DNA from 2 places in the Ralstonia sp. VS2407 genome. Region 1 is predicted to be linked to the other one. Evidence: riboswitches for the same ligand, from Rfam matches in the RefSeq annotation. Region 1 holds a riboswitch; the other holds the start of a gene.
What was found. A riboswitch is a leader RNA that binds a small molecule or an ion and turns the genes downstream of it on or off. The one in region 1 is predicted to bind glycine.

Region 1 (4,582 bases):
ACGCCAAAGCGCTGCGTGTTGCCGATCACCACGTCAGCGCCCCATTCGCCCGGCGCAGCCAGCAGCGTGAGCGCCAGCAGGTCGGCGGCGGCCACGACCAGACCGCCGGCAGCGTGCACGGCATCGGTCAGCGCCTGGTACGTCGCCAGATCGCCCAGGAGCCCACCGTTGGCGCCCGGGTATTGCAGCAGCACGCCGAACGCATCGTGCTTGGCAGCGTCGGCCGCCGGGCCGGTCACCACCTGCACGCCGATCGGCTCGGCGCGCGTGCGAATGACTTCCAGCGTTTGCGGCAGCACGTCGTCGGCCACGAAGAACACGGTCGACTTCGACTTGCCGATGCGCTGCAGCAGCGTCATGGCTTCAGCAGCGGCGGTCGCTTCGTCCAGCATCGACGCATTGGCGATGTCCATGGCCGTCAGGTCGATCACCATCTGCTGGAAATTCAGCATCGCTTCCAAGCGGCCCTGCGAGATTTCCGGCTGATACGGCGTGTAGGCCGTGTACCAAGCCGGGTTCTCGAGGATGTTGCGCAGGATGACGCCCGGCGTATGCGTGCCGTAGTAGCCCTGGCCGATTAGGCTCTTGACCACGCGGTTCTGCCCCGCGATGCCGCGCAGCTTGGCCAGCGCCGCTTCTTCGGTCAGCGGCTGCGTGAATTCACCCAGCGGCATGCCGTCCTGGCGGCGGATGGCGGGCGGGATCACGGCGTCGATCAGCTTGGCGCGGCTATCAAAACCAAGTGCAGCAAGCATCTGCGCTTGCTCTTCCGGCGACGGGCCGATGTGGCGGTGCGCGAAGGCGTCGCACGCCTCCAGGGCGGCGAGGGTGGGGCGTTCGGCAGCAAGCGCCGAGGAAGCGGGGTGCGGAGCGTTCATGGCAAGGGCTCGAAATTCAGGCAAAGCGCCGATGTGCGGGTCAGGCACATCGGCTTCGGTGACCGGCTTAGCCGATCTTGGCGGCGTACTGCTCGGCCGACATCAGCGCGTTCACATCGTCGGCGTTGGTCGGCTTGATCTTGAACAGCCAGGCCTCGTAGGCGCCGGCGTTGACCGACTCGGGCGCACCCGCGGCGTCGGCGTTGTTGGCGATGATCTCGCCCGAGACGGGGGCGTAGATGTCGGAGGCGGCCTTGACCGATTCGACCACGGCAATCGCCTCGTCCTTGGCGACTGCGCGACCAGCGTCCGGCAGTTCCAGGAAGACGATGTCGCCCAGCGCGTCCTGCGCGAAGTCGGTGATGCCGATGGTCAGCGTGCCGTCGGCTTCAACGCGGATCCACTCGTCGTGTTCGGTGTACTTCAGATCGGCGGGGACGTTGCTCATGAAAGGTTTCTCCGGAAGATGGGTATTGGGGAATGCAGATTCGGTGTTCAGCTGACCAGCGCCTTGCCATTGCGCACGAACGGCAGTTTAACCACAGTCGCGGTCAACTTGCGGTCGCGAATTTCGACCTGCACGTCAGTGCCGATGGCCACGTCCTTTGGCAGGCGCGCCAGTGCGATGGAGAGCGACAGGCTCGGGCTGAACGTGCCGCTGGTGATCTCGCCGTCACCGGCAGCGGTGATGACCTTCTGGTGGGCGCGCAGCACGCCGCCCTTGTCGCGCAGGATCAGGCCGACGAACTGTTCGCGCTGGCCGCCGGCTTGCAGCGCGGCCTTGCCGGTGAAGTCGCGTTCGCTTTGCAGGTCGACCGTCCAGGCGAGGCCGGCGTCGAGCGGCGACACGTGCTCGTCCATGTCCTGGCCGTAGAGGTTCATGCCGGCTTCCAGGCGCAGCGTGTCGCGCGCGCCCAGGCCCGCCGGGCGCACGCCGGCCTGCAGCAGGCGCTCCCAGACGCCGGCGATCTGCGAGGCCGGGACGACGAGTTCGAAACCGTCTTCACCGGTGTAGCCGGTGCGGGCCACCATGATCTCGCCCACGTTTTCCACGGTGACGAAGCCCGCGTTGAACGGCTTGAGCGCATCGCCCACGGCCTGCGTGCCGCGCAGCGCAGCGTAGGTCTTGGCACGCGCGTTCGGGCCCTGCACGGCCAGGATGCCCAGCGGCTCGGCGCCAGCGTTGTTGTCGGAGCGGCGCGGCGTGATGGTCACGTCGGTGCCGGCGGCCGCGTTCTGCGCGACGATCCATTCCAGATCCGTCGGAGCAGTGCCGGCGTTGACCACCAGGCGGAACCAGTCTTCGCGGAAGAAGTAGACGATCAGGTCGTCGATCACGCCGCCCTTGGGGTTCAGCATGCAGCTGTAGAGCGCCTTGCCGGGCGTCTGCAGCTTGTCGACGTTGTTGGCGAGCAGCCCACGCAGGAAGTCGCGCACGCGCGCGCCGGTGAGGTCGACCACGCACATGTGCGAGACGTCGAAGATGCCGGCGTCTTGGCGCACGGCGTGGTGCTCTTCGATCTGGGAGCCGTAGTTGACGGGCATGTCCCAGCCGCCAAAGTCGACCATGCGGGCGCCCAGCGAGCGGTGGATGGCATTGAGCGGCGTGTGTTGGAGCGTCATGGAATCTCTCGGCTGAGCGCGCCGCCGTGGCTTGGGCGCGGCGCATGGATCGGGAACCAGAAAAGCAAAAAGGCCACCCGCGCAGCCTGATCCCTCATGGTGACGCCATGAAGATCAACAAGCTGCGCAGATGGCCCCTCTGTCCTTGGTACCTGAGAGATTGCGAAGCGGGGCGCATAGCGGTGCGCGCCGTTCGTGAGCCCCTTCGGTGGGCGCCCGCAGTGGTCGTGCGGCGCCAGCTCTCCAGAGTGCGGTCGGACGCATGTCCGCCGATCCGCCCGGTCCTGGATGCCTGAGAGTTTTCGGGTGCTACCCCTTCGGCGGCGCCTTGCCGTATACGGCGGGCACGCTCTCCCGGATGGATGGCGCGAATGTACGGAAGGGGGATGGGATTGTCAATTGGGGGGGATTCGGCGGTTTTTGCCGAAAGAGTTTGTTTTCGTTTTTTGGTGCATCCCTTGTTTCATCCCCCGCCGGGGCTGACTCACTTTTCTTTCTCTTGCGCCAAAGACAACAGCCACACCCTCGGGGCGCTGGCGGGGTCGCCAAGCTCCAAGGGTGTGGCCGGAGTGCGGGTGTTGGCGGTCGTGCTCTGGCTTACTTGCCGATCTGGCGGCTGACCTGGTTTTCCTGCTGGTTCAGCGTCCGCTGCTCCTGCTTGGTGATGCCGCCGCCATTCTGAGCCGCCATGTCGCGCTCTTCCTGGCGAATCTGGTGGTCTTCCCGGTGCAGCTGGCGCGCCTGGCCCTTGGTGATCTCGCCTTCCTTCACTTCGTTGTGGATGCGCCTGTTCTGGTTGGCAAGGCGGTGGTTGACCTCGGCGCGGCGCGGGTGGTCTTTTTGCCACTGCGTTTGGGCGAAGGCGCCGGTGGTGGCAGACAGGGCGACGGCGGTAACGGCCAGGGCTTTAACAATGCGGTGCATGGTGGTTTCTCCGGTGGGCGGCCGACCGATTCAGCCGCTGTCCCGTCCATAACGGCGTGCCGCGCCCGGCCGCTTACGGGGTTCGTGTAACGGCGCGTAAGCGGTGTAACGCCGGTGCGAAAAGCGGGGGGGCGCAAACGCATTCGGTGCAGTGTCGAGCACGTCCGTGGGGCCCCACGCGGGTGGCGCGGCACCGGCCCGATCGATGCAAAGACGCCGTGCTACCATCGCCCTCCGCTGTCGTTCCCGCCTGCTTTTTCTTCTGCCTGTTCCCCATGTCTTCCGGTCTCGCCCACGGGCTCAATGCTGCCCAATCCGAAGGTGTGCATTACCTCGACGGCCCCTGCCTGGTGCTTGCCGGGGCAGGCTCGGGCAAGACGCGCGTGATCACGCAGAAGATCGCGCACCTGATCCTGGACAAGGGCTTCGAGCCCAAGCACATCGCCGCCGTTACGTTTACCAACAAGGCGGCCAAGGAAATGCAGGAGCGTGTGGCCAAGCTGATGGACGGCAAGACACGCGAAGACGGCAAGCGCATTCCCATCAAGCAGTTGACGGTCTGTACCTTCCACTCGCTGGGCGTGCAGATCTTGCGGGCTGAGGCCGAGCATGTGGGCCTCAAGCCGCGTTTCTCGATCATGGATTCGGACGATTGCTTCGGGATGATCCAGGAGCAACTGGCGACGACCGACAAGCAGTTGATCCGCCGCGTGCAGAGCACGATCTCGCTGTGGAAGAACGGTCTCGTCGACCCGGACACTGCGATTGCCGAGGCGCTCGCCAACAACAACGTCGATGACCACCAGGCGGCGCTCGTCTACCGCAATTACGTTGCGACGCTGCACGCGTATCAGGCGGTGGACTTTGACGACCTGATCCGCATTCCTGCCGAGCTGTTCGCCCGCAATGAAGAGGTGCGGCTGAAGTGGCAGAACCGCCTGCGCTACTTCCTCGTCGATGAATATCAGGACACCAACGCCTGCCAGTACCAGCTGCTGAAGCTGCTGGCGGGTGGTTCGCACCTGCGGGCGCCGGCCTTCACGGCGGTGGGCGACGACGATCAGGCCATCTACGGTTGGCGCGGCGCCACGCTCGACAACCTCAAGCTGCTGCAGACGGATTTCCCGAACCTGAAGGTCATCAAGCTGGAGCAGAAC
Region 2 (4,582 bases), on a different contig from region 1:
CATTGGACTCTGCCGCGTATCCCATCATGCACTTTGCTCAGACCATTGGCGCACAGCGCCATGTGTTCAACGATCTCAAGACGCTGCTGGCCAAGGCCAGCCCGGCGCGCTCCGGCGACTATCTGGCGGGCGTGGCCGCCGCCAGCGAAGGCGAGCGCATGGCCGCACGCATGGCGTTGGCCGATGTGCCGCTGTCGGTCTTCCTTAACGAAGCGCTGGTGCCTTATGAAGACGACGAGGTCACGCGCTTGATTCTCGATCGCCACGACGCACAGGCCTTCCAGCCGATCGCCTCGCTCACCGTGGGCGAATTTCGCAACTGGCTGCTCCTGCACGAGACCGACAGCGCGACATTGGCGAGCGTCTCCGCCGGCATCACGCCGGAAATGGCCGCCGCGGTCAGCAAGCTGATGCGCAATCAGGATCTGATTTCCGTGGCCCGCAAGTGCCGCGTGGTCACACGGTTTCGCAACACCATCGGTTTGCCGGGCCGGTTGTCAGTCCGGCTGCAGCCCAATCACCCGACGGATGATCCCAAAGGCATTGCTGCGTCGATCATCGACGGCCTGCTGTATGGCTGCGGCGACGCGACCATCGGCATCAACCCTGCCGGCGACAATCTCGGCGCCATCGTTTCGCTGCTGCAATTGGTGGATGAGCTGCGCAACCGCTACGCCATTCCTACGCAGTCGTGCGTGCTGACCCACGTGACGAACACCGTGCGCGCCATTGACCAAGGCGCGCCGGTGGACTTGGTGTTCCAGTCGGTTGCCGGCAGTGAACAGGCCAACGCAGGGTTCGGCATCAGCCTCGCATTGCTGGCCGAGGCGCATGACGCCGCGCAGGGCTTGGCGCGCGGCACGGTTGGCAACAACGTGATGTATTTCGAGACCGGCCAGGGAAGCGCGTTGTCGGCCAATGCGCACCACGGCGTCGATCAGCAAACCATGGAGGCGCGTGCCTATGCGGTGGCGCGAGCGTTTTCGCCTTTGCTGGTGAATACGGTCGTCGGCTTTATCGGGCCGGAGTATCTCTACGACGGCAAGCAGATCATCCGCGCCGGGCTGGAAGACCACTTCTGCGGCAAGCTGTTGGGCCTGCCGATGGGCTGCGACGTCTGCTACACCAACCATGCCGAAGCCGACCAAGACGACATGGATACGCTGCTCACGCTGTTTGGCGTGGCGGGCATCCATTTCATCATGGGCGTGCCGGGCGCCGACGACATCATGCTGAACTATCAGAGCACGTCGTTTCATGACGCACTTTATCTGCGCGACACGCTCGGCCTGCGGCCTGCACCGGAGTTCGAGGCATGGCTGCAAAGCATGGGCATCGTCGACGCTGCCGGCCGCCTGCAAGATGCCACGGCGCGGCAGCCGCTGCTGCAGTTGGCCCACGCGCTGTAAATCCCGCTGGGAAGCCGAACATGCCAAAGCACCCCCTCGTTCAGCCGAATCCGTGGACGCATCTGCGCGCCTTTACCGACGCCCGTATCGCACTGGGTCGCGCAGGCAGCAGCCAGACGACCGATGCCGTGCTCGCGTTTGGCGTGGCGCATGCCCAGGCGCGCGATGCCGTGCATTTGCCGCTCGATAGCACCGCATTGTCGTCCGCGCTTGGGCAGGCAGGCTTCACCGCATTGGACGTACACAGCGCGGCGGCTGACCGCGCCCAGTACCTGCGCCGTCCCGATCTTGGACGCCGGCTTGACGATGCGAGCCACGCTAGACTCGACGCGTTGCGGCCAGCACAGCCATTCGACGTTGTTTTCGTGATTGCCGATGGGCTCTCCGCATTGGCGGCGCAAAGCCACGGCGTGCCGCTCCTGTGCTGCGTGCGCGATCGTCTGCCGCGCGACTGGTCGATCGGCCCCGTCGTGATCGCCAGGCAATCCCGTGTTGCGCTGGGGGACGAGATCGGTGCGTTGCTTGGCGCCCGGCAGCTCGTGATGCTGATCGGTGAGCGGCCGGGGCTGAGTTCGCCAGACAGCCTGGGCATTTACCTGACCTACGCACCGCGCGTTGGGTGCTCCGATGCGCAGCGCAATTGCATCTCGAATGTACGGCCGGCAGGCCTGACCTATGACCAGGCAGCGAGCCGGCTGGTGTTCCTGCTCAACGGCGCACTGGCGCTCGGCCGCAGCGGCGTGGACCTGAAGGACGACACCCCAGCCGCTGCCCCGGGTACAGCCCGACTTGCCGAACGTCACAACCCGTGACACACTCCCTCCCGCTGCCCACACCGGCAGCACGCAGGCGCGGCTGACGCACCAACGACAGCTGCAACACGCCGCAGGAGAGACCGGGCTTAACGCGCACACGCGCAACGCCTGGCGCCGATGGAGCAACCACCCCGGAAACTCTCAGGCAAAAGGACTGTGGCGTCGACTGCGAATCTGGAGAGAGGCGTGCACGCGCGCGCCCACCGAAGGGGATGGCGCCAGCGCTGCTGACGCCCAAGCTCTCAGGTCCCGAGACAGATGGGGTGAGCCGACCGGATCGTCCGGTCATGACATCACTCCATAGGGACCGCCATGACGCACATCGTCATCGTCGGCGCCGGCATATCCGGCGTCACCACTGCTTACACGCTCTCGCAACTCGGCTATCAGGTCACGGTGCTCGACCGCCACCTGTATCCGGCCATGGAAACCTCGTTCGCCAACGGCGGGCAGCTTTCCGCCAGCAACGCTGAAGTCTGGAACAGCACCGGCACGCTGCTCAAGGGCATCAAATGGATGCTGCGCAACGACGCCCCGCTGCTGCTCAATCCCAAGCCGTCGTGGCATAAGTATTCGTGGATCGGCGAGTTCGTGGCCAGCATCGCGCACTACCGCCGCAACACCATCGAAACCACGCGCATGGCCATTGAGGCCCGCAAGCATCTGTTTGCCATGGCTGAGCGTGAGCAGATCGATTTCGACCTACAGAAGCGCGGCATTCTGCACGTCTATCACGACAAGGCGAGCTTTGCAGCAGCAGGCAAGGCCAACGCCCTGCTTGTCGCCGGCGGGCTTGAACGCCACGCCGTGAGCCCCGAAGACATTGCCGCCATCGAGCCCACACTGCGGGGCAACTACTACGGCGGCTATTTCACAGAGTCCGATGCCACCGGCGACATCCACAAGTTCACGCGCGGTCTCGCGCAGGCGTGCGAAAAGCGCGGCGTGCGCTTCATGCACGGTGTGGATGTCCGCGATGTGCAAACCACTGAAGGCGGCGTTCGCCTCCTGCTGCAGACCACGCTTGATGACCGCCTTTCCACCAGCGAAGCGAATGTCGTGCAGGACATTGCCGCCGATGCGATGGTCGTGTGCGCGGGCGTCGGCAGCCGGCATATCGCGCAAATGGTGGGCGATCGCATCAACGTGTATCCGGTCAAGGGTTATTCGATCACGGTGCACCTGGACGACGAAGCCAGCGTGCAAGGCGCGCCATGGGTCAGCGTGCTCGATGAAAGCGCGAAGATCGTGACCAGCCGACTTGGCACCGGCCGCTTCCGCGTGGCCGGCACGGCCGAGTTCAACGGTTACAACCGCGATATCCGCGCGGATCGTATCGAACCCCTGGTGGCCTGGACGCGGCGCAACTTCGCCATTGGCACGTCGCGCGTGGTGCCGTGGGCCGGCTTGCGTCCGATGATGCCCGACATGATGCCGCGCGTCGGCCGTGGGCGGCATGGGCGCGTGTTCTACAACACGGGCCACGGGCATCTGGGATGGACGCTATCCGGCGCCACCGCCGCAATGGTGGGCGACGTGATCGCGCGAGATTGCCCGCTGCATTGATCGCGGCAAACGAAAAAGCCCGCCGGGACGCTGGCGGGCTTTTTCATTGCGAGAACGATCCAAGCGATCAGAACTTGTGCCGCACGCCCAGCATCACGCCCAGGCGCGAGTTGTTGCCGTACAGGTTGCCGGAGTTGTTGAACGCGGCGGCGCTGTCCAACGCCACCCAACTACCCTGCAGATGCGTGTAGTCCACCTCGGCATACACATCGGTGCGCTTGCTGAAGGCGTAGTCGAGCATACCGGCAGTGGTGAGGCGCTTGCCGCTGGTATCGAGGTGCTTCATCCAGTCGTACTGCACGGTGCCGATGAAACTGAGTGCGCCGGAGATCGGCACCTTCGCGCCCACATAGGCAGCCTGGTTCTTGTAGTCGGCCACGTCGAGGCGGCTGTTCGTATAGCCGAGGTACCACGTGGCAATCGATGTATCCAGCTTGCCGCCAAAGCCCCAGACCGTCTGCTTGCTGGCCAGCGCTGCCGGCACCGCACCGAAGAACGCCGATGACACATCGTGGGTGACCTGGTACACGGCGCCCACTTCTGCCGGGCCCATGCTGTAGACGATCGAGCCGGCGCCCGCCGAGCTCTTGCTGAAGCTGCCAGCTGCTTCGCCAAAGGTCCATGCGCCGGCCAGTTGCAGCCCGCCGAACGACTTGATGTATTTGACCGTGTTGTCGTAACGCAGGCCGGTGTAGTTGCCGCCCTGGTAGCCGACGATGGAGTTGTTGGCGAACGCCATCGCCTCGTATGAAGACAGCACTTCGTGCGCGAGCGTGTATTGGCGGCCGAGGT

Region 2: it holds a riboswitch for glycine, as region 1 does, so the genes downstream of both, ACU8YE_RS04580 (D-amino acid dehydrogenase) here and gcvT (glycine cleavage system aminomethyltransferase GcvT) in region 1, are expected to answer to the same signal.

Annotation. Positions count from the first base shown of each region.
Region 1 covers NZ_JBRFVG010000014.1:101,977-106,558, forward strand. The annotation lists gene gcvP (aminomethyl-transferring glycine dehydrogenase) at 1-878, opposite strand, end outside; gene gcvH (glycine cleavage system protein GcvH) at 946-1,326, opposite strand; gene gcvT (glycine cleavage system aminomethyltransferase GcvT) at 1,374-2,501, opposite strand; glycine riboswitch at 2,631-2,758, opposite strand; glycine riboswitch at 2,771-2,868, opposite strand; gene ACU8YE_RS20460 (hypothetical protein) at 3,099-3,425, opposite strand; gene ACU8YE_RS20465 (UvrD-helicase domain-containing protein) at 3,701-4,582, shown strand, end outside.
Region 2 covers NZ_JBRFVG010000002.1:315,181-319,762, reverse strand. The annotation lists gene ACU8YE_RS04590 (ethanolamine ammonia-lyase subunit EutB) at 27-1,409, shown strand; gene eutC (ethanolamine ammonia-lyase subunit EutC) at 1,430-2,221, shown strand; glycine riboswitch at 2,286-2,391, shown strand; gene ACU8YE_RS04580 (D-amino acid dehydrogenase) at 2,537-3,790, shown strand; gene ACU8YE_RS04575 (porin) at 3,858-4,582, opposite strand, start outside.